Regions from separate parts of the Klebsiella planticola genome, predicted to be linked through region 2. Evidence: predicted binding sites of a transcription regulator. Region 2 holds the regulator's gene; each other region holds the start of a gene.
What was found. The regulator CRP, encoded in region 2, controls carbon source genes, mostly activating them, when cyclic AMP is high. The targets are predictions, from matches to a motif close to ATGTGANNNNNNTCACAT.
Positions count from the first base shown of each region.

Region 1: the regulator CRP is predicted to act here: its motif matches at 3,211-3,228, upstream of uxuA (mannonate dehydratase).
Region 3: the regulator CRP is predicted to act here: its motif matches at 1,721-1,738, upstream of rhaB (rhamnulokinase).
Region 4: the regulator CRP is predicted to act here: its motif matches at 1,547-1,564, upstream of MC50_RS12710 (glycoside-pentoside-hexuronide (GPH):cation symporter).

Region 1 is NZ_CP026047.1:86,406-91,239, forward strand. It holds gene setB (sugar efflux transporter SetB) at 1-829, shown strand, start outside; gene MC50_RS00375 (YkgJ family cysteine cluster protein) at 826-1,080, opposite strand; gene yeiP (elongation factor P-like protein YeiP) at 1,230-1,802, shown strand; gene uxuA (mannonate dehydratase) at 1,923-3,113, opposite strand; gene MC50_RS00390 (mannitol dehydrogenase family protein) at 3,320-4,786, shown strand.
Region 2 is NZ_CP026047.1:1,273,857-1,278,690, forward strand. It holds gene MC50_RS06270 (hydrolase) at 1-642, shown strand, start outside; gene MC50_RS06275 (YheU family protein) at 639-857, shown strand; gene MC50_RS06280 (phosphoribulokinase) at 893-1,762, shown strand; gene MC50_RS06285 (OsmC family protein) at 1,863-2,267, opposite strand; gene crp (cAMP-activated global transcriptional regulator CRP) at 2,573-3,205, shown strand; partial or broken gene MC50_RS06295 (YccS/YhfK family putative transporter) at 3,258-4,834, shown strand, end outside.
Region 3 is NZ_CP026047.1:1,839,930-1,844,763, forward strand. It holds gene rhaA (L-rhamnose isomerase) at 1-103, opposite strand, end outside; gene rhaB (rhamnulokinase) at 100-1,566, opposite strand; gene rhaS (HTH-type transcriptional activator RhaS) at 1,879-2,715, shown strand; gene rhaR (HTH-type transcriptional activator RhaR) at 2,788-3,636, shown strand; gene rhaT (L-rhamnose/proton symporter RhaT) at 3,641-4,675, opposite strand.
Region 4 is NZ_CP026047.1:2,623,443-2,628,276, forward strand. It holds gene MC50_RS12705 (glycoside hydrolase family 43 protein) at 1-33, opposite strand, end outside; gene MC50_RS12710 (glycoside-pentoside-hexuronide (GPH):cation symporter) at 33-1,439, opposite strand; gene aroP (aromatic amino acid transporter AroP) at 1,612-2,985, opposite strand; gene pdhR (pyruvate dehydrogenase complex transcriptional repressor PdhR) at 3,629-4,408, shown strand; gene aceE (pyruvate dehydrogenase (acetyl-transferring), homodimeric type) at 4,650-4,834, shown strand, end outside.

The DNA.
Region 1 (4,834 bases), 1.2 Mb from region 2:
CGGCTCCACCGCCAACCCGCAGATGTTCGCCCTGGCGCGCGAGCATGCCGATAAAACCGGCCGCGAAGCGGTGATGTTCAGTTCCATTCTGCGTGCCCAGGTCTCGCTGGCGTGGGTGATCGGCCCGCCGCTGGCCTACGCGCTGGCAATGGGGTTCGGCTTTACCGTGATGTATCTCTGCGCCGCGGTCGCCTTTGTGGTCTGCGGGGCGATGGTGTGGTTCTTTCTGCCCAGTATGCGCAAAGAGAAGCTGGCGGCGGCAGGTCATCTGGAAGCGCCGCGCACTAACCGCCGCGATGCGCTGCTGCTGTTCAGCGTCTGTACATTAATGTGGGGCATCAACAGTCTGTACATCATTAACATGCCGCTCTATATCATTAATGAGCTGCATTTATCAGAGAAGCTGGCCGGGCTGATGATGGGGACCGCCGCCGGGCTGGAAATCCCGACGATGCTGATTGCCGGCTATTATGCCCGACGCTTTGGTAAGCGCTTTTTGATGCGCCTCGCTGCGGCGGCAGGAATACTGTTTTACGTGGGGATGCTGCTGGTGCATACGCCCGCTTTACTGCTGGCTCTGCAGGCGCTGAACGCGATATTCATCGGTATTCTGGCAGGTATTGGCATGCTCTATTTCCAGGATCTGATGCCCGGCCAGGCCGGCGCTGCCACCACGCTGTATACCAATACCACCCGCGTCGGCTGGATTATCGCCGGCTCGCTGGCGGGCGTGGTGGCAGAAATCTGGAGCTATCACGCTGTTTTCTGGATTGCCCTCGGCATGGGCGCGGTGTCATTGCTTTGCCTGTGGCGCATTAAAGACGTTTAAGGCGCGGTGCTCGCTTCCAGCTGGATAAGATAGGTCATGGCCGCTTCGCGATTTGTCGAACACATCTCCAGGACGGGCTGCAGGCTGGCGCAGACTTTTGGTCTGAGCGGCGACGTGAAGATGTTGCACAGATTCTGTTCCGAAAGCTGGACGCAGCGCGTGTTAGCAGGCTTGCCGTCAGGCATTCCGGGGATTGGGCTTGAGATAGAAGGAGCGATACAGCAGGCACCGCAATCGATACGACATTCCATAAATGACTCTCTTGATGTTGCGGTTCACGGCCCAGCCTAAACGTTTTGTCCGGAGATAGCAAAACTCGCGAATTCCGCTTGCCTGAAAGCCCCGGCACGAGTAGTTTTACGCGATATTTTTTGAACCGTTAAGTGACAGGATTACTGCAATGCCAAGAGCGAATGAAATTAAAAAAGGTATGGTGCTGAATTACAACGGCAAGCTGCTGATTGTAAAAAATATTGATATTCAGTCGCCGAGCGCCCGTGGCGCAGCAACGCTGTACAAAATGCGTTTCTCTGATGTACGTACCGGCCTGAAAGTGGAAGAGCGCTTTAAAGGCGACGATATCGTTGATACCGTTACCCTGACCCGCCGTTTCGTTGACTTCTCCTATGTTGACGGCAACGAGTATGTGTTTATGGATAAAGAAGATTACACGCCATACACCTTCACCAAAGAGCAGATTGAAGAAGAGCTGCTGTTCATTCCGGAAGGCGGCATGCCTGACATGCAGGTTCTGACCTGGGATGGCCAGCTGCTGGCGCTGGAGCTGCCGCAGACCGTGGATCTGGAAATCGTGGAAACCGCACCGGGCATTAAAGGCGCCTCGGCAAGCTCGCGCACCAAACCGGCGACCCTGAGCACCGGCCTGGTGATTCAGGTTCCGGAATACCTGACCACCGGCGAGAAAATTCGTATCCATATCGAAGAAAGCCGCTATATGGGTCGCGCGGACTAAGATCGCGTCATGTCGGATAAGGGTGGAAACGCCCTGTCCAGCCCCCCCGTCGCATCGGCCGGGCAGTAAGACCAAAAAGGACAGCCAGAGGCTGTCCTTTGTATTTTTCCGCGGCCAGAATTACAGCAGTTCCGGATACTTCGTCATCTTCAGCGCCAGCTCAACGCCGCGTACTTCCGCCATCCCCTTCAGGCGACCAATCGCCGAATAGCCCGGGTTGGTTTTCTTACGCAGATCGTCCAGCATCTGATGGCCATGGTCCGGACGGAACGGAATCGGACGCAGATCGCCCGCATGCTTGCGGCGCAGCTCTTCGCTCAGAATCGCATCCACCACCGCCACCATATTAACGTCACCGGTTAAATGCGCCGCTTCGTGGAACGTTTTTGGGTTCTCTTCACGGCAGGTCGAACGCAGATGGGTAAAGTGGATCCTGTCGCCGAAGGTTTCGACCATTTTCACCAGATCGTTATCGGCACGCACGCCGTAAGAACCGGTGCACATCGTAAAGCCGTTGTTGATGCTGTCCACGGTCTCTTTCAGCCACTGCATATCTTCGATGGTCGAAACGATACGCGGCAGGCCAAGGATCGGGCGCGGCGGATCGTCCGGGTGAACGGCCAGCCGCACGCCCACCTCTTCACAAACCGGCACGATAGCGCGCAGGAAGACGGCCATATTTTCACGCAGCTGCGCTTTATCAATATGATCGTATTCCGCCAGGCGTGCGCGGAACTGTTCGAGGGTATAGCCCTCTTCCGCTCCCGGCAGGCCGGCAATAATATTGCGGGTCAGCTTTTCAATATCCGCTGCGCTCATCGCCGCAAAACGAGCCTGCGCCTGGCGCTGCTCCTCTTCACTGTAATCTGCCTCGGCGCCAGGGCGCTTCAGGATATGTAACTCAAAAGCGGCAAACGCGATTTGGTCAAAACGCAATGCTTTCGAACCGTCCGGCAGTTGGTACTCAAGGTCAGTGCGCGTCCAGTCGAGAATTGGCATGAAGTTATAGCACACGGTATCAATCCCGCAGGCCGCCAGGTTGCGAATGCTCTGCTGGTAGTTGGCTATCCAGGTCGCACACTGCCCGCTTTGGGTTTTGATCTCTTCGTGTACCGGGATACTTTCCACGACCGACCACGTCAGCCCTTTTTCCGCCAGCAGCGCCTGACGCTGTTTAATTTCGTCAACCGGCCAGACTTGACCATTAGGAATATGGTGCAGCGCAGTGACCACACCCGTCGCGCCAGCCTGCCGTACATCATCAAGCGACACCGGATCGTTCGGTCCATACCAACGCCAGGTTTGTTCCATCGCTATGCCCTCTCAAAGTTGTTATACCAATAACACAAACATCAATGATGACTACCATACAGGCTTCTCGACAGGGATCAATTTATCCCGCTAAATTGATTGATCCAGCTCACACTAAGCGTATAAATACGGCTCACCAATTTAATTTGTTGTCATATAACTTTACACTGGCATTGTTAATCATTGGTTAATCAGGTGTGTAAAGAATGACAACTATTGCTACCGCTACGCTGCCAGAAGGCGTGCAGCTTCCTCAGTACGATCGCAGCCAGCTGCGCTCGCGCATTGTGCACTTCGGCTTCGGGGCGTTTCATCGCGCTCATCAGGCCCTGCTTACCGATCGGGTGCTGAACGCCAGCGGCGGAGACTGGGGGATCTGCGAAATTAGCCTGTTCAGCGGCGACCGACTGATGAGCCAGCTCCGTCAGCAGGACCACCTGTTCACCGTGCTGGAAAAAGGCGCGCACGGCAACCAGCCGATTGTCGTGGGCGCCGTTCATGAATGTCTGAATGCAAAGCTGGACTCTCTGCCCGCGATCATTGAAAAATTCTGCGAACCGCAGGTGGCCATTGTCTCACTCACCATTACGGAGAAAGGCTACTGCATCGATCCCGCCAGCGGCACGCTGGACCTGACGCAGCCGCGCATTATTCACGATCTGGAGCATCCCGCGCTGCCGCAGTCGGTGCCGGGAATACTGGTTGAAGCCCTGTCTCGCCGCCGCGAACGCGGCCTGCCGCCGTTTACGGTACTCTCCTGCGATAATATTCCTGATAACGGTCACGTGGTGAAAAATGCGGTTCTGGGCATGGCGGAAAAGCGCGCCCCCGAACTGGCGCAGTGGATTGCTGAACACGTCAGTTTTCCCGGCACCATGGTTGACCGTATCGTGCCTGCCGCTACCGATGAATCGCTGGCTGAAATCAGCGCCACGCTCGGCGTAGAAGACCCTTGCGCCATCAGCTGTGAGCCATTTATTCAATGGGTCATTGAGGATAACTTCGTGGCGGGCCGCCCGGCGTGGGAAATCGCCGGCGCCCAGATGACCGATAATGTGCTGCCGTGGGAACAGATGAAGCTGCGGATGCTCAACGGCAGCCACTCCTTCCTTGCCTGGCTCGGCTACCTTGCCGGCAATGCGCATATCAGTGACTGCATGCAGGACGAGGTGCTGCGCAGCGCCGCTCGCCGGCTGATGCTTGACGAACAAGCCCCGACTCTTGCTATCGAAGGCGTCAATCTGACGCACTATGCCGACAGCCTGATCGCACGCTTTAGTAATCCAGCGCTTAAACATCGCACCTGGCAGATAGCGATGGACGGTAGTCAGAAGCTTCCGCAACGTATGCTTGACGGTATTCGCGTTCACCTGCAGCGCGGTAGCCGCTGGCCGTTGCTGGCGCTCGGGGTGGCAGGCTGGATGCGCTACGTCAGCGGTATAGATGATGCCGGTCAGGCTATTGATGTTCGCGACCCGCTGAGCGAGAAGATTCAGGCTCTGGTTGCCGGCAGCCGCGACGAGGAACGCGTCAGCGCCCTGCTCTCACTGGAAGAAATCTTTGGTCGCGATCTGCCGCGCAATACGCTGTTTGTGGATCACATCACCGCCGCCTGGCGTCAGCTTTCTGCCGTCGGTGCCCGCCAGGCCATCGCCAACGTGCCCGGGATTTAACAATTGCTGCTCTTTAGCGGACAGAATTCTTTTCTGTCCGCCGTAGCC
Region 2 (4,834 bases):
GAAACCGAAGATGGCAGCTGGTTCCTGCACTGGCTACAACGCGAATGGGGTGCGGTGCCGACCGCCGCCGTCGGCTATTCGCTGGGCGGCAATATGCTGGGCTGCCTGCTGGCCGAAGAAGGCGATAATGTCCCGCTGGATGCCGCGGTTATTGTCTCAGCCCCGTTCATGCTCGAAGCCTGCAGCTATCATATGGACAAGGGCTTTTCCCGGGTCTATCAACGTTATCTGCTCAATCTGTTAAAGGCCAACGCCGCGCGTAAGCTGAAAGCCTATCCCGGCTCGCTACCGGTTGATCTGCGCCAGCTCAAAGGTATGCGCCGCATCCGCGAGTTTGACGATATGATCACTGCCCGGATTCACGGATTTGCGGATGCGCTGGACTACTATCGCCAGTGTAGCGCAATGCCGCGGCTCAGCGACATTACTAAACCGACGTTGATCATTCATGCGAAGGACGATCCTTTTATGGACCACCACTCCATTCCGCCGCAAGAGCAACTCCCGCTAAACGTCGAGTATCAGCTGACAGAAAATGGCGGACACGTCGGATTCGTTGGCGGCACGCTGCGCAAGCCGGAAATGTGGCTGGAAAAGCGTATCCCGGACTGGTTAACCCGTTGGTTGGGAGCACAAAAATGATTATTCCCTGGCACGATCTGGATCCCGAAACGCTGGATAACCTGATCGAAAGCTTTGTGTTGCGTGAAGGCACCGATTATGGTGAACATGAACGCTCGCTGGCGGATAAAGTCGCCGACGTCAAACAGCAATTGAAAAGCGGAGAAGCCGTACTGGTGTGGTCAGAACTGCACGAGACGGTCAACATCATGCCCCGCAAGCAGTTTCACGGCTAAGGCGGCGCCACACATCGTTTAATCTGGGAGTTGTTATGTCTGCCAAACATCCGGTGATTGCCGTCACGGGCTCCAGCGGCGCGGGAACCACGACCACCAGCCTCGCCTTTCGTAAAATTTTCGCACAGCTAAACCTGCGTGCCGCTGAGGTGGAAGGCGACAGCTTCCATCGCTATACCCGCCCGGAAATGGACATGGCGATCCGCAAAGCGCGCGATCAGGGGAAACACATCAGCTACTTCGGTCCGGAAGCCAACGACTTCGGTCTGTTGGAAAACACCTTCCTTGAGTACGGGCGTAACGGTAGCGGTCAGTCGCGCAAGTATTTGCATACCTATGATGAGGCGGTGCCGTGGAATCAGGTGCCGGGCACATTCACACCGTGGCAACCGCTACCGGAACCGACCGATGTCCTGTTTTATGAAGGGCTGCACGGCGGGGTTGTTACGCCGCAGTATAACGTCGCGCAGAATGTCGACCTGCTGGTCGGCGTGGTGCCTATCGTCAACCTGGAATGGATTCAGAAGCTCATCCGCGATACCAGTGAACGCGGCCACTCCCGTGAAGCGGTGATGGATTCCGTGGTCCGTTCAATGGAAGACTATATCAACTTCATTACGCCGCAGTTTTCGCGCACCCATATCAACTTCCAGCGCGTCCCCACTGTCGACACCTCCAACCCGTTTGCGGCGAAGGGCATTCCGTCATTGGATGAAAGCTTTGTGGTGATCCATTTCCGCAACCTGCAGGATATCGATTTCCCCTGGCTGCTGGCGATGCTGCAGGGGTCGTTTATCTCGCATATCAATACGCTGGTGGTGCCTGGCGGGAAAATGGGGCTGGCGATGGAGCTCATCATGACGCCGCTAGTCGAACGGCTGATGGAAGGGAAGAAAATCAGTTAACCACGTTAAAAAACCCCGAGCGCCTGGCGCTAAGCGGGGTTTTCGTCCTTCACTCACGGCTCCCGGATAAGGCGTTTGCGCCGCTCTCCGGGAAGGCTGCTTAGCCTTCCACCACTTCATAGGTGTGGGTGATATTCACCGCTTTTTGCAGCATCAGCGCCACCGAGCAGTATTTCTCCGCCGACAGATCCACCGCACGGGAAACGGCCGCCTCTTTCAGCTCCTTACCGGTGACGATAAAATGCATGTTGATATGGGTAAACAGGCGCGGCGCCTCTTCCCGACGTTCAGACGTCAGCTTGACTTCACAGTTGGTCACGTTGTGACGACCTTTCTGCAAAATAGACACGACATCGATCGCGCTACATCCGCCCGCCGCCATCAGCACCATCTCCATTGGGCTTGGCGCTTTATCTCCGGAGTTGCCGTCCATCAGAATCTGGTGACCTGACGCCGACTCTCCGATGAAGGTTAACCCTTCAACCCATTTCACACGAGCTTGCATAAAATTTAACTCCGAGGTTGCAATTTTCCTGACAGATTACGCGTACATAACAATTCTCGCAACGGAAGGCGACCTGCATCATGCTGAAGCGAGACACCAGGAGACATGCGGCAAAAGCTATGCTAAAACAGTCGGGATGCTACAGTATTACATTGATGTACTGCATGTATGCAGAGGAGTTCACATTACAGGCTGAAGAAAACTCACCAGCCGTTTCCCAGGCATAGGGAAACAATACGATTGCATGCCCGGATGCCGTGTAGTGTCGGCACCCGGAGATAGCTTATAACAGAGGATAACCGCGCATGGTGCTTGGCAAACCGCAAACAGACCCTACCCTCGAATGGTTCTTGTCTCATTGCCACATTCATAAGTACCCATCTAAAAGCACGCTGATCCACCAGGGTGAAAAAGCAGAAACGTTGTACTACATCGTCAAAGGCTCTGTGGCTGTGCTCATCAAGGATGAAGAAGGTAAAGAGATGATCCTCTCTTACCTCAACCAGGGCGATTTCATCGGTGAATTAGGCTTGTTTGAAGAAGGCCAGGAGCGTAGCGCCTGGGTACGTGCGAAAACCGCATGTGAAGTGGCCGAAATCTCCTACAAAAAATTCCGTCAGCTCATTCAGGTTAACCCGGATATCCTGATGCGCCTGTCGTCGCAGATGGCTCGCCGTCTGCAGGTGACCTCAGAAAAAGTGGGTAACCTTGCCTTCCTCGACGTCACCGGGCGCATCGCTCAGACGCTGTTGAACCTGGCAAAACAGCCGGATGCGATGACCCACCCTGATGGTATGCAAATTAAAATTACCCGTCAGGAAATTGGTCAGATCGTTGGCTGTTCCCGCGAGACCGTTGGCCGTATCCTGAAGATGCTGGAAGATCAGAACCTGATCTCCGCACACGGTAAAACTATCGTCGTATACGGTACGCGTTAAGTCGATAAAACGGCGTGTTGCTTGCGCAACACGCCGTTTTTGTTTTCCCTCTATGTGGCGCAGGCTGATTTACCACCCGGAAGTCAACTATGCACTGCGGCAAACGCTGGTGTTGTGTTTGCCTGTCGCAATCGGTCTCCTCCTCGGTCACTTACAGCAAGGTCTGCTGTTTTCGCTGGTGCCCGCCTGCTGTAACGTCGCCGGTCTGGATACGCCGCACAAACGCTTTTTTAAACGTCTGATTATTGGCGGCTCGCTGTTTGCCGGCTGTAGCCTGGTGGTCCAGCTTCTTCTTCAGCAGGATATCCCGCTGCCCTTGATTCTCAGCGGCCTGGCGCTACTGCTGGGCGTAACGGCGGAGATCAGCTCTCTGCACGCCAGGCTTCTGCCCGCGTCGTTAATTGCCGCAATCTTTACCCTGAGCCTTGCCGGGAACATGCCCGTCTGGGAGCCACTGCTGATCTACGCCCTCGGGACGCTGTGGTACGGCCTGTTTAACTGGTTCTGGTTTTGGCTATGGCGCGAGCAGCCGCTGCGCGAATCGCTGAGCCTGCTTTATCGCGAGCTGGCTAACTACTGCGAAGCCAAATACAGCCTGCTGACCCAGCATATCGATCCCACCACTTCACTGCCGCCGCTGCTCACGCGCCAGCAGAAGGTGGTGGACCTGATCACCCAATGCTACCAGCAGATGCATATGCTGGCGGCGAACTAGCGCAATGACCACAAGCGCCTGCTGCGGGCATTTCAGATGGCGCTGGATTTGCAGGAACATATCTCCGTCAGCCTGCACCAACCCGAAGAAGTACAAAAACTGGTAGAGCGCAGCCATGCCGAGGCGGTGATCCGCTGGAACGCACAAACCGTTGCCGCACGCCTGCGGGTGCTGGCCGATGACATTCTCTACCACCGCTACCCGCAACGCTTTCATATGGATAAGCAAATCGGCGCGCTGGAGAAAATCGCCTGGCAGCATCCGGACAACCCGGTAGGGCAGTTCTGCGCCTGGCACTTCAGCCGAATAGCCCGGGTGCTGCGTACCCAGCGCCCGCTGTATGCTCGCAACCTGATGGCGGATAAAGAGCGCCGTCTGCCGCTGCTGCCCGCGCTAAAGAGCTATCTCTCATTAAAATCGCCGGCGCTACGTAACGCTGCGCGTATCTGCGTGATGCTAACGGCCGCGAGCCTGATGGGAAGCGCCCTGAACCTTCCCAAGCCTTACTGGATCCTGATGACGGTGCTTTTTGTGACCCAAAACGGCTACGGCGCGACGCGGGTACGTATCGTCCATCGGGCGGCAGGTACACTTGCCGGTCTGGCTATCGCCGGCCTGGCGCTGCACTTTCACGTCCCGGAGGGTTATACGCTCTCCGCGATGCTGCTCGTCACGCTGCTGAGCTACCTGATTATTCGCAAGCATTATGGCTGGGCGATGGTTGGCTTTACCGTGACGGCGGTGTATACCCTGCAGCTTCTGACGCTCAACGGCGAGCAGTATATTGTCGCCAGGCTTATCGATACGCTTATCGGCTGCCTTATCGCCTTTGGCGGCATGGTCTGGCTATGGCCGCAATGGCAAAGCGGGCTACTGCGTAAAAACGCTCACGACGCGCTGGAAGCCGATCAGGA
Region 3 (4,834 bases), 570 kb from region 2:
CGGGTAGCCGGTCCAGTTGACGCAGGGCCTCCTCGACATCCACGCCAACGGCAGCGTAGCGCTGTTTAGCAATATCCCAGGCTTGTTCAAGTTGAGTGGTCATGCGCAAAGCTCCTTAGTCTGTTGTGGCTGAAACTGCGCCACGAAACGGGCAATTTCATGTTCAGGATTGGGGGTAAAGGTGGTAAGCGCGGCATTGCGGCATACCACCTGACGGAAATCGTCGACGTTATTCAATTCGTCCAGGGTCATCAGTTGGATGCCGATATTGCCCAGCGTAGAGGCCTCTACGGGCCCGGCAACCACCGTGATGCCGCAGGCGTCGGCGCACAGCTGATTAAGCAGCGCGTTCTGGCAGCCGCCGCCGACAATATGCAGCTGGCTGAACGGCTGGCCGCGGAGTTGGGCCAGTTCGCGGAGTACGCGGGCGTAGAGCAGGGCCAGGCTGTCGAAAATACAGCGCGCCAGTTCGGCGTCATCGCCGGGAACCGGCTGCCCGGACTCGCGACAGGCGGACTGAATTTCGGCGCTCATATTGGCCGGATTGATAAAGCGTTCGTCGTTGCAGTCAATGACGAAACGGCAGGCCGGAAGAGGAGCGGTACGGGCGATCAGCGCCGACAGGTCGCTGATGTTTTGTTCTTTCAGCACCCGCTGTAGCAGCCAGAGGCCCATGATATTTTTCAGCACCCGATAGCGCCCTTCGGCGCCACCTTCATTGGTGATATTCGCCTGCAGCGCGTCGCTGCCGGTGTAGGGAGTTTTGCTTTCAAAGCCCATCAGCGACCAGGTGCCGGAAGAGAGATACGCGGCGTTTTTGCTGGCCAACGGCGCGGCGATCACCGCGCTGGCGGTATCGTGGCTGGCGACGGCCACCACCGGAATGGCGTTGCCCTGCGGGCATATCCAGTGACCGATCACGTTACCGGGATGCGTCGGCGTACCGAACCATTCGCGCGGCGCTCCGCTCCAGTTCAACAGCTCTTCATCCCAGCTATCGCTGTTAATATTGATCAACTGGGTGGTGGTGGCGTTGGTGTATTCCCAGTTCAGATTGCCGGTGAGGCGAAAGCTGAAATAGTCAGGGATCAGCAGCGCATGCGAAACCTGGCTGACCAGCTCCGGCTGCTGTTCAACCAGCGCGCGGAGCTGGTAAAGGGTATTGAAGGACATAAACTGAATGCCGCTACGGTGGTAGATCTCGGCGCGGCCTATCTGCTCTTCGGCATGGTGCATCAGGCCATGGGTACGTGAGTCACGATAGGAGACCGGCAGGCCCACGCGTTCGCCGTGCTTATCCAGCAGGACATAATCCACGCCCCAGGTATCAATACCGATACTGTCGATGAGGATACCCTGCTCGCAGACCTTCACCAGCCCGCGGCGAATTTCGCCTTCCAGACGGTCGACATCCCAGCAGTCGTAGCCATCCACCTTTTGCAGGCTATTGGTAAAGCGGTGTATTTCGCGCAGCGTTAGCGTACGCGGCCCGCATTCATAGCTGGCAAGCATCACCCGCCCGCTGGAGGCGCCTAAATCAACGGCTACACAATGACGAAAGCTCATGGGGAGATCCTTGTAAAAATCATTGTCAGCAGTCTAAAAAAGTCGTGAATCGCGCACCTTCTTGCCACTGACAGGGAAAACAGGCGGCTGGCAAGAAAGCAAAGATGACCGTGAGGGAGGTCACAGTTTCTCTTCATGAGCGTCAGGGAAGAGGATGTGATGTTGTCCGCAGTTCCCGATCTTTCCGGCTGTTTCTTGAAAAAGCGGCAGGTTTTACGAATTTTGCGGTCAAAAATTGAAGGCCGGATTGCGGACCCTTAATTACTATTTGTGACACTGATTGATAACATTTCTCATTTCGAGGGCGCCGTTATGACCATCTTGCACAGCGTGGATTTCTTTAAGTCCGGGACTTCTGCTGTGGCCATTGAGCCACGTCTCCCTCAGGCGGCGTTCCCGGAACATCATCACGATTTCCATGAAATCGTCATCGTTGAGCACGGTACGGGGATTCATGTGTTTAACGGCCAGCCCTATACCATCAGCGGCGGTTCGGTGTGCTTTATTCGCGATCACGATCGTCATCTCTATGAACATACGGACAATTTATGCCTGACGAACGTGCTCTACCGCGCGCCGGATGCCTTTCGCTTTCTGAATGGCGTCAATCAGCTGTTACCGCAGGAGCAAGAGGGAAATTACCTTTCTCACTGGCGGGTGAACCAGACCGTGCTGCAGCAGGTACGGCAGATCGTCGGACAAATGGAAGATATCGGTCTCGAACCGGATATGCATACGCTCGCCGGACGGGAGATTCTCTTTATGCAACTGCTGGTCCTGCTGCGTAAAAGCAGCCTCGCGGAAGGGGCGGTCGGCAACGAAGCGCGGCTGAATCAGCTGATGGCCTGGCTGGAAGATCACTTCGCCGAGGAGGTCTGTTGGGAGGAGGTGGCGGCTAAGTTTTCCCTGTCGCTGAGAACGTTACATCGCCAGTTGAAGCAACAGACCGGCCTGACGCCACAGCGCTACCTCAATCGGGTGCGACTGATGAAGGCGCGTCACCTGCTACGCCATAGCGATGAGAGCATCACGGATATCGCCTATCGCTGCGGTTTCGGCGACAGTAACCACTTTTCGACGCTTTTTCGCCGCGAGTTTTCCTGGTCGCCGCGCGATATTCGCCAGGGACGGGACGCCATTCTTCAGTAACGCGAGAGCAGTCAACGTTTTAGCGAGCAAAAACGCGAATAATAAACCGTTATTGGCGGTGGAGTTCTGGTAGTGGCTGGTCAGCTGATTCTGCGCAAAGATGAGTTTTTTGCCTCTCCTTCTCAGGCGGTAGCGGTTGCCGACCGTTATCCGCAAAATGTCTTCGCCGAGCATACCCACGAGTTCTGCGAACTGGTGCTGGTATGGCGGGGAAATGGCCTGCATGTCCTGAACGATCGCCCATGGCGCATTACCCGTGGCGATCTGTTTTATATTCGCGCCGAAGACAAACACTCCTACGCCTCGGTGAATGATTTAGTTCTGCAAAACGTCATCTATTGCCCGGATCGTCTGCGGCTTAACTTTGACTGGGCGACCCATATTCCCGGTTTGTTTGGGACGTCGTGGATGCCGCACTGGCGGATCGGCAGTTCTGGTATGGCCCAGGTTCGCCAGGTGATTACTCAGCTGGAGCAGGAGAGCGCCCGCGGCGATGCGCAGGCTAATAACATGGCCGAGCTGCTGTTTGCGCAGCTGGTATTGATTCTTCATCGCCACCGCTATGCGACCGATAACCGGGCGGCGACCCAAAGCGAAACGCTCCTCGACAAGCTGCTGACCGAACTGGCCGGCAGCCTGAACCGACCTTTTATTCTCGAGCTGTTTTGCGAGCGGGAAGGGTGCGGCGAGCGTGCGCTGCGTCAGCAGTTTCGCCAGCAGACCGGGATGACGATCAACCATTACCTGCGTCAGCTGCGTATCTGCCACGCGCAGTATTTATTGCAGCACACCGAACGCTTGATTGGTGACATTGCGATGCAGTGCGGATTTGAAGACAGCAACTACTTTTCCGTCGTCTTTAATCGTGAAATTGGCATGACCCCTGGGCAGTGGCGGCAACGCAGTCGCGTTGCCGCATAGGGCGTTAGCTGGCCATTCCGAGGCCAACGATATTGGCGGCGATGATAATCACCACGCAGCCCAGACTTAACACGCTGACCGGACGACGCCCGGCGTTGTTCCACTCTTTCAGCACCAGCCCGACCAGCCCGCCGCACAGCACATAGAAGCTCATATGCAGCATCCAGCTCATGTAGTCATACTGCGCGGGAATACTGGCGTGGCCCCAGGCATAGAAGAAAAACTGGAGATACCACATCAGACCGCCCAGCGCCGACAGCAGCACGTTGGCGACGATCAGCGGTTTTGCCCGCGAGAAGTCGGCTTTGATCGACAGGTGTTTGACTTTAGCCAGACGAATAAAGCAGAAGCCAAGGTTGACCAGCGCGCCGCCGCCCATAATCACCACATAGCTGGGCAACGCGGTATACAGCGGGTCAACCCCCAGCGCCGCCGCGGCATCATGCATGGGTCTGGCGGCGTTCATCGCAAAGGACATCCCGGCAGAAAAAATGCCGCACATCACCGCCAGCATCAGCCCTTTTTTCAGATTGAAGTCTTCGGCTTTAATGCCCATCTTGCGCTCTTTCAGCTGGCCGGCGCGGGTGACTATCGCCACGCCAATCACCGCAACCAGCACGCCGAGCAGCGTCATCTGGCCACCCTGGGTATGCAGCAGCACATCGATCTGCCCGTTGATAATCGGGGTCATCAGCGTACCGACAATCAGGGTGATCCCGATGGCAATACCGATCCCCATCGACATGCCGAGGTAGCGCATGGTCAGGCCGTAGTTAATATTGCCGATCCCCCACATCGCGCCAAACAGAAACACCGGCAGCAGCGTGGAGGCGTTGAAGGAACGGTAATAGGCCCAGAAATCAGGCAGCAGCATCGCGCTGATAGCCCAGGGAAGAATCAGCCAGGAGACAATCCCGCCGATTGACCACATGGTTTCCCATGACCACTGTTTAACTTGTTTGAACGGGGCATAGAAACAGGCTGCACTGGCCGCACCTATCAGATGCCAAAAAATACCCATCGTAATCGCGTGATTCATTGATTTTATCCTCATCTATTTTTTTATCGGATAAATCTTCTTCCGACACGATGAGTGTAAAAATCGGTCAGTTTTCTCGCCTTCAGGCTGTTGCCATGTGACGCTGAACTCTGGCAGCCAAAAACTTAATTACTTGTTCCAGCTCACAAAAATGCAGGT
Region 4 (4,834 bases), 1.3 Mb from region 2:
TTGTTCAATAAACGGATTAGGCCAGTTGCTCATCAAGCTTTCCTTATGTGTTCACTGGTTTTGAGATCCTGCCAGGTATTGAGTTCCTCATAGTTAGCGCGACGTTTTTCCAGGTCCGCCTGGATTTGGCACATAAACTCGCGGTTGACCTTCAGCATCCGTACGACGCCTGCGGTAATCAGGTAGCCAATACCCGGAATGATGCTGAACAGCAGCACGATACCGTTTACCGCCGAGGCGCTCTGCTCTTTAGCACCGGCATCGTAACCGTACCAGGAGAGCAGGAAACCGACCATCGCGCCCGCTACCGCCAGCCCGACTTTCAGGAAGAAAAGATTACCGGAGAAGCTGATCCCGGTGATGCGTTTGCCGGTTTTCCACTCGCCGTAATCATCGACGTCAGCCATCAGGGACCAGTGCAGCGGAGACGGGATCTGATGCAGGATGTTGAGCAGGAAGTAGAGCGCCATAATCATCATGGTGGCATGTGGGTCGAAGAAGTAGAACGCGCAGGAGAAAATCGCCAGGGCGATATTGGTCCAGAAGAAGACCTGCAGCTTACACCAGCGATCGGTCAGTACTTTTGCCAGCATACTGCCGATCATCATCCCGACGACGCCGAGGCTGATAAACAGCGTCGCAAAGTGGGTGCTTTGCTGCATGACCCAGGTCACGTAGTACATGGTGGCGGCCATGCGGATAAACCCGGGGCAGACGTTGCACAGCGTTAACAGCAGGATGCGAACCCACTGATCGTTTTTCCAGACGTCCTTAAAGTCTTGCTTCAGTTCATCATGGGTCTGCACCGCCGGGCGCACGCGTTCACGGACGGTGGCAAAGCAGAATAAAAACATACACATACCAATTGCAGCCAGTACGGTCATCGCCATCTGATAACCTTTGGCTTTATCAGCGCCACCGAACCAGTCGGCCATCGGCAGCAGCGTCAGCGACAGCAGCAGCGTGGCGATACCGACCATAACAAAACGATACGACTGGCAGGCGACGCGCTCCTGCGGATCGTTAGTAATCACGCTGCCTAACGAGCAGTAGGGAATGTTAATCGCGGTATAGGTCAGCGAGAGCAGGAAGTAGGTGACGAAGGCATAGATAACTTTGCTGTGATAGGTCCATTCCGGCGTGGTGAACATCAGGACGCTGAACAGCGCGTAGGGGAAGGCCATCCACAGCAGCCATGGACGGAAGCGGCCATATTTACTGCGCGTACGATCGGCCATGGCGCCCATGATTGGGTCGGTCACAGCATCGATGACGCGTACGGAGAGTAACAAAACGCCCACTAACGCTGGCGCGAGGCCAAAAATATCGGTGTAAAAGTAGTTAACAAACAGCATGATGGCGCCAAATATGATGTTGCATCCGGCATCGCCCATCCCATAGCCAATCTTTTCTCTCACTGAAAGTTTATTGCCTGCCATCTGGAGATCTCCCCGTTGCGGTATGGAGAGAATTATTTGCGCAATCACCGATAAATGCGTTGCAGTATCAGGTCGACGATATGGATAAAACGACTGTGGAAGGGAAAGTGTGAACCAGATAACAATGCTCTGTGCCCGCCATGACGGGACGGGCACAGAATAGGGAGATGTATTATTGTGCTTTTAGTGCGCTGGCGCTTTTCTGTTTAAACAGATAGCCGATACCCAGAATCGCAATCCATACCGGGATCAGGTAAACGGAAATCGCCATGCCCGGCGTCATCAGCATAATCACCAGCACCGCCACCATGAACAGCAGGCAGACCCAGTTGCCGACCGGGTAAAACAGCGCCGGGAAGCGTGAAACCACGCCCTGCTGCTGCTTAGCGCGACGGAACTTCATATGCGCCAGGCTAATCATCGCCCAGTTAATCACCAGCGCGGAGACCACCAGCGCCATGAGCAGGCCAAAGGCCGACTCCGGTGCGAAGTAGTTAATCAGGACGCACAGCGCGGTGACCACGGCAGAGACCAGAATGGTATTGACCGGCACGCCGCGCTTATCAACGCTCATCAGCGCTTTCGGGGCGTTCCCCTGCTGGGCCAGGCCGAACAACATGCGGCTGTTGCAGTATACGCAGCTGTTATACACGGACAGCGCAGCGGTCAGCACCACGACGTTCAGGGCGTTGGCCACAAAGGTATCACCCAGCTCGTGGAAGATCAGTACAAACGGACTGGTGTCTGCGGTGACGCGCGTCCACGGCAGCAGTGAAAGCAGAACGGCCAGCGAGCCCACATAGAAAATCAGGATACGGTAGATAACCTGGTTGGTGGCTTTTGGGATGCTCTGTTCCGGATTATCCGCTTCAGCAGCCGTGATCCCGACCAGCTCCAGACCACCAAATGAGAACATGATAATCGCCATCATCATCACCAGCCCGGTGAAGCCATGCGGCAGGAACCCGCCCTGGTCCCACAGGTTGCGTACGGTTGCCTGCGGGCCGCCGTTGCCGCTGAACAGCAGCCAGCCGCCAAACAGAATCATCGCCACAACGGCCACCACTTTAATAATGGCGAACCAGAACTCCATTTCACCAAACACTTTCACGTTGGTCAGGTTAATAGCATTGATGGCAATAAAGAACACCGCGGCGGACACCCAGGTTGGGATTTCGGGCCACCAGAACTGAATATATTTCCCGACGGCGGTCAACTCGGCCATGGCCACCAGAACGTACAGTACCCAGTAGTTCCAACCGGAAGCAAAGCCGGCAAAACCGCCCCAGTATTTATACGCAAAATGACTGAATGAACCTGCCACCGGCTCTTCTACGACCATCTCACCCAGCTGACGCATGATCAGGAAGGCGATAAAACCGGCGATCGCATAGCCCAGAATAATCCCGGGGCCGGCGGACTGAATAACGGATGCACTGCCCAGAAACAGGCCGGTGCCGATAGCGCCGCCCAGAGCAATAAGCTGAATATGGCGGTTTTTCAGGCCGCGCTTGAGCCGATCGCCATGCTGTTGACCTTCCATCATGAAACCTCGTGTGTGGTTATTATGTTTATACGCGTCGTCCTTCAGGCTACTGCTTCGTTGTCTGTCCCTGCCAGATAGCATAGCTATCTAAATTCAAGGGCGTTTTGGTCAGCTCTGTCCTGATTGATTCAGCTTACATATTGTTGTGTGGTGTAATTGCGAAATTCCGTTTTCGTATTGATTTCTTTACGGAAGGCGAAACATAAAAACACCAAAAGGCCTTTCGTCTCACCGAGAATAGTGATAAGCGCGGGTGAATGCACCTGCTTTATGAAGGGATGATGACGAAGCGAGCAAAAAGAAACCATTTGTAAATAGCAGGCCGGTGAAAGCAATTCGCCCGAGGTGGCTGAATATTCACTATTTATGAATAATTAATTGAGTTTTGCTGAGTTGAATCGGTTCAGATAGCCTAATTTTTCGTTTCATAAACGTTAACGCTACCTCTTATGGGGTAAACACATCATTTGTGTGAAGTTACAATTCTGAAATGTTATTTCTGTAAGGTTGTTAAAATGTGCGTGGTTTCCTGATTTCAATCAAAACCTGTATGGACAGAAGGTGAATACTTTGTTACTTTACCGCTACGAACTGCGAATTGGTAAGACCAATTGACTACGGGCTAATGGCAGAGACAGGGAATATGGCCTACAGCAAAATCCGCCAACCAAAACTATCTGATGTGATAGAGCAGCAGCTTGAGTTTTTAATCCTTGAGGGGACCTTACGCCCCGGTGAAAAACTCCCGCCTGAACGCGAACTGGCCAAACAGTTCGACGTTTCCCGCCCCTCGCTGCGTGAGGCGATTCAACGCCTCGAAGCCAAGGGCTTGTTGCTTCGTCGCCAGGGCGGTGGAACTTTTGTACAGAGCAGCCTGTGGCAGAGCTTCAGCGACCCGCTGGTCGAGCTACTGTCCGATCACCCTGAATCCCAATTTGATCTGCTGGAAACCCGCCACGCGCTGGAAGGCATCGCGGCTTATTACGCGGCGCTACGCAGCAATGATGCTGACCGCGAACGTATTCGCGAGCTGCATCAGGCTATCGAACGGGCTCAGCAGTCTGGCGACCTTGACGCCGAATCTGACGCCGTCGTCCAGTATCAAATTGCCGTCACCGAAGCGGCGCACAATGTCGTGCTGCTCCATCTGCTACGCTGCATGGAGCCGATGCTCGCGCAAAACGTTCGTCAGAACTTTGAATTGTTGTATGCCCGTCGGGAGATGCTTCCGCAGGTCAGCAATCATCGCACTCGTATTTTCGAGGCGATAATCGCCGGAGAGCCGGAGCAGGCGCGTGAAGCGTCGCATCGACACCTGGCGTTCATTGAAGAAATTTTGCTGGATCGTAGCCGTGAGGAGAGTCGTCGAGAACGCTCACTGCGTCGTTTACAGCAACGGAAAGATGAGAACTCCGGTTCTTAAGCGCCATTTTTAGAGCGCGGCAACTAAACGCAGAACCTGTCTTATTGCACTTTTAGTTGTTCAAAATAATTTTGGATGTATCGCGGCGGCAAGCGCGCGAATTCCCTGGAGCATAGTGAACTATGTGACAGGGATGAGGAAGCGCAGCCAACAAAGATACAGCCGGAAGTATGAAGAACAAAGAGTGCAATGGGACAGGTTCCAGATTAATCAACGATTAGATAGATAAGGAATACCCCCCATGTCAGAACGTTTACCAAATGACGTGGATCCGATCGAAACTCGCGACTGGCTACAGGCGATCGAATCGGTCATCCGTGAAGAAGGTGTTGAGCGTGCTCAGTATCTGATTGACCAACTCCTTTCTGAAGCCCGCAAAGGCGGGGTGAAGGTTGCTGCTGGCACATCTACAGGCAGTTACGTCAA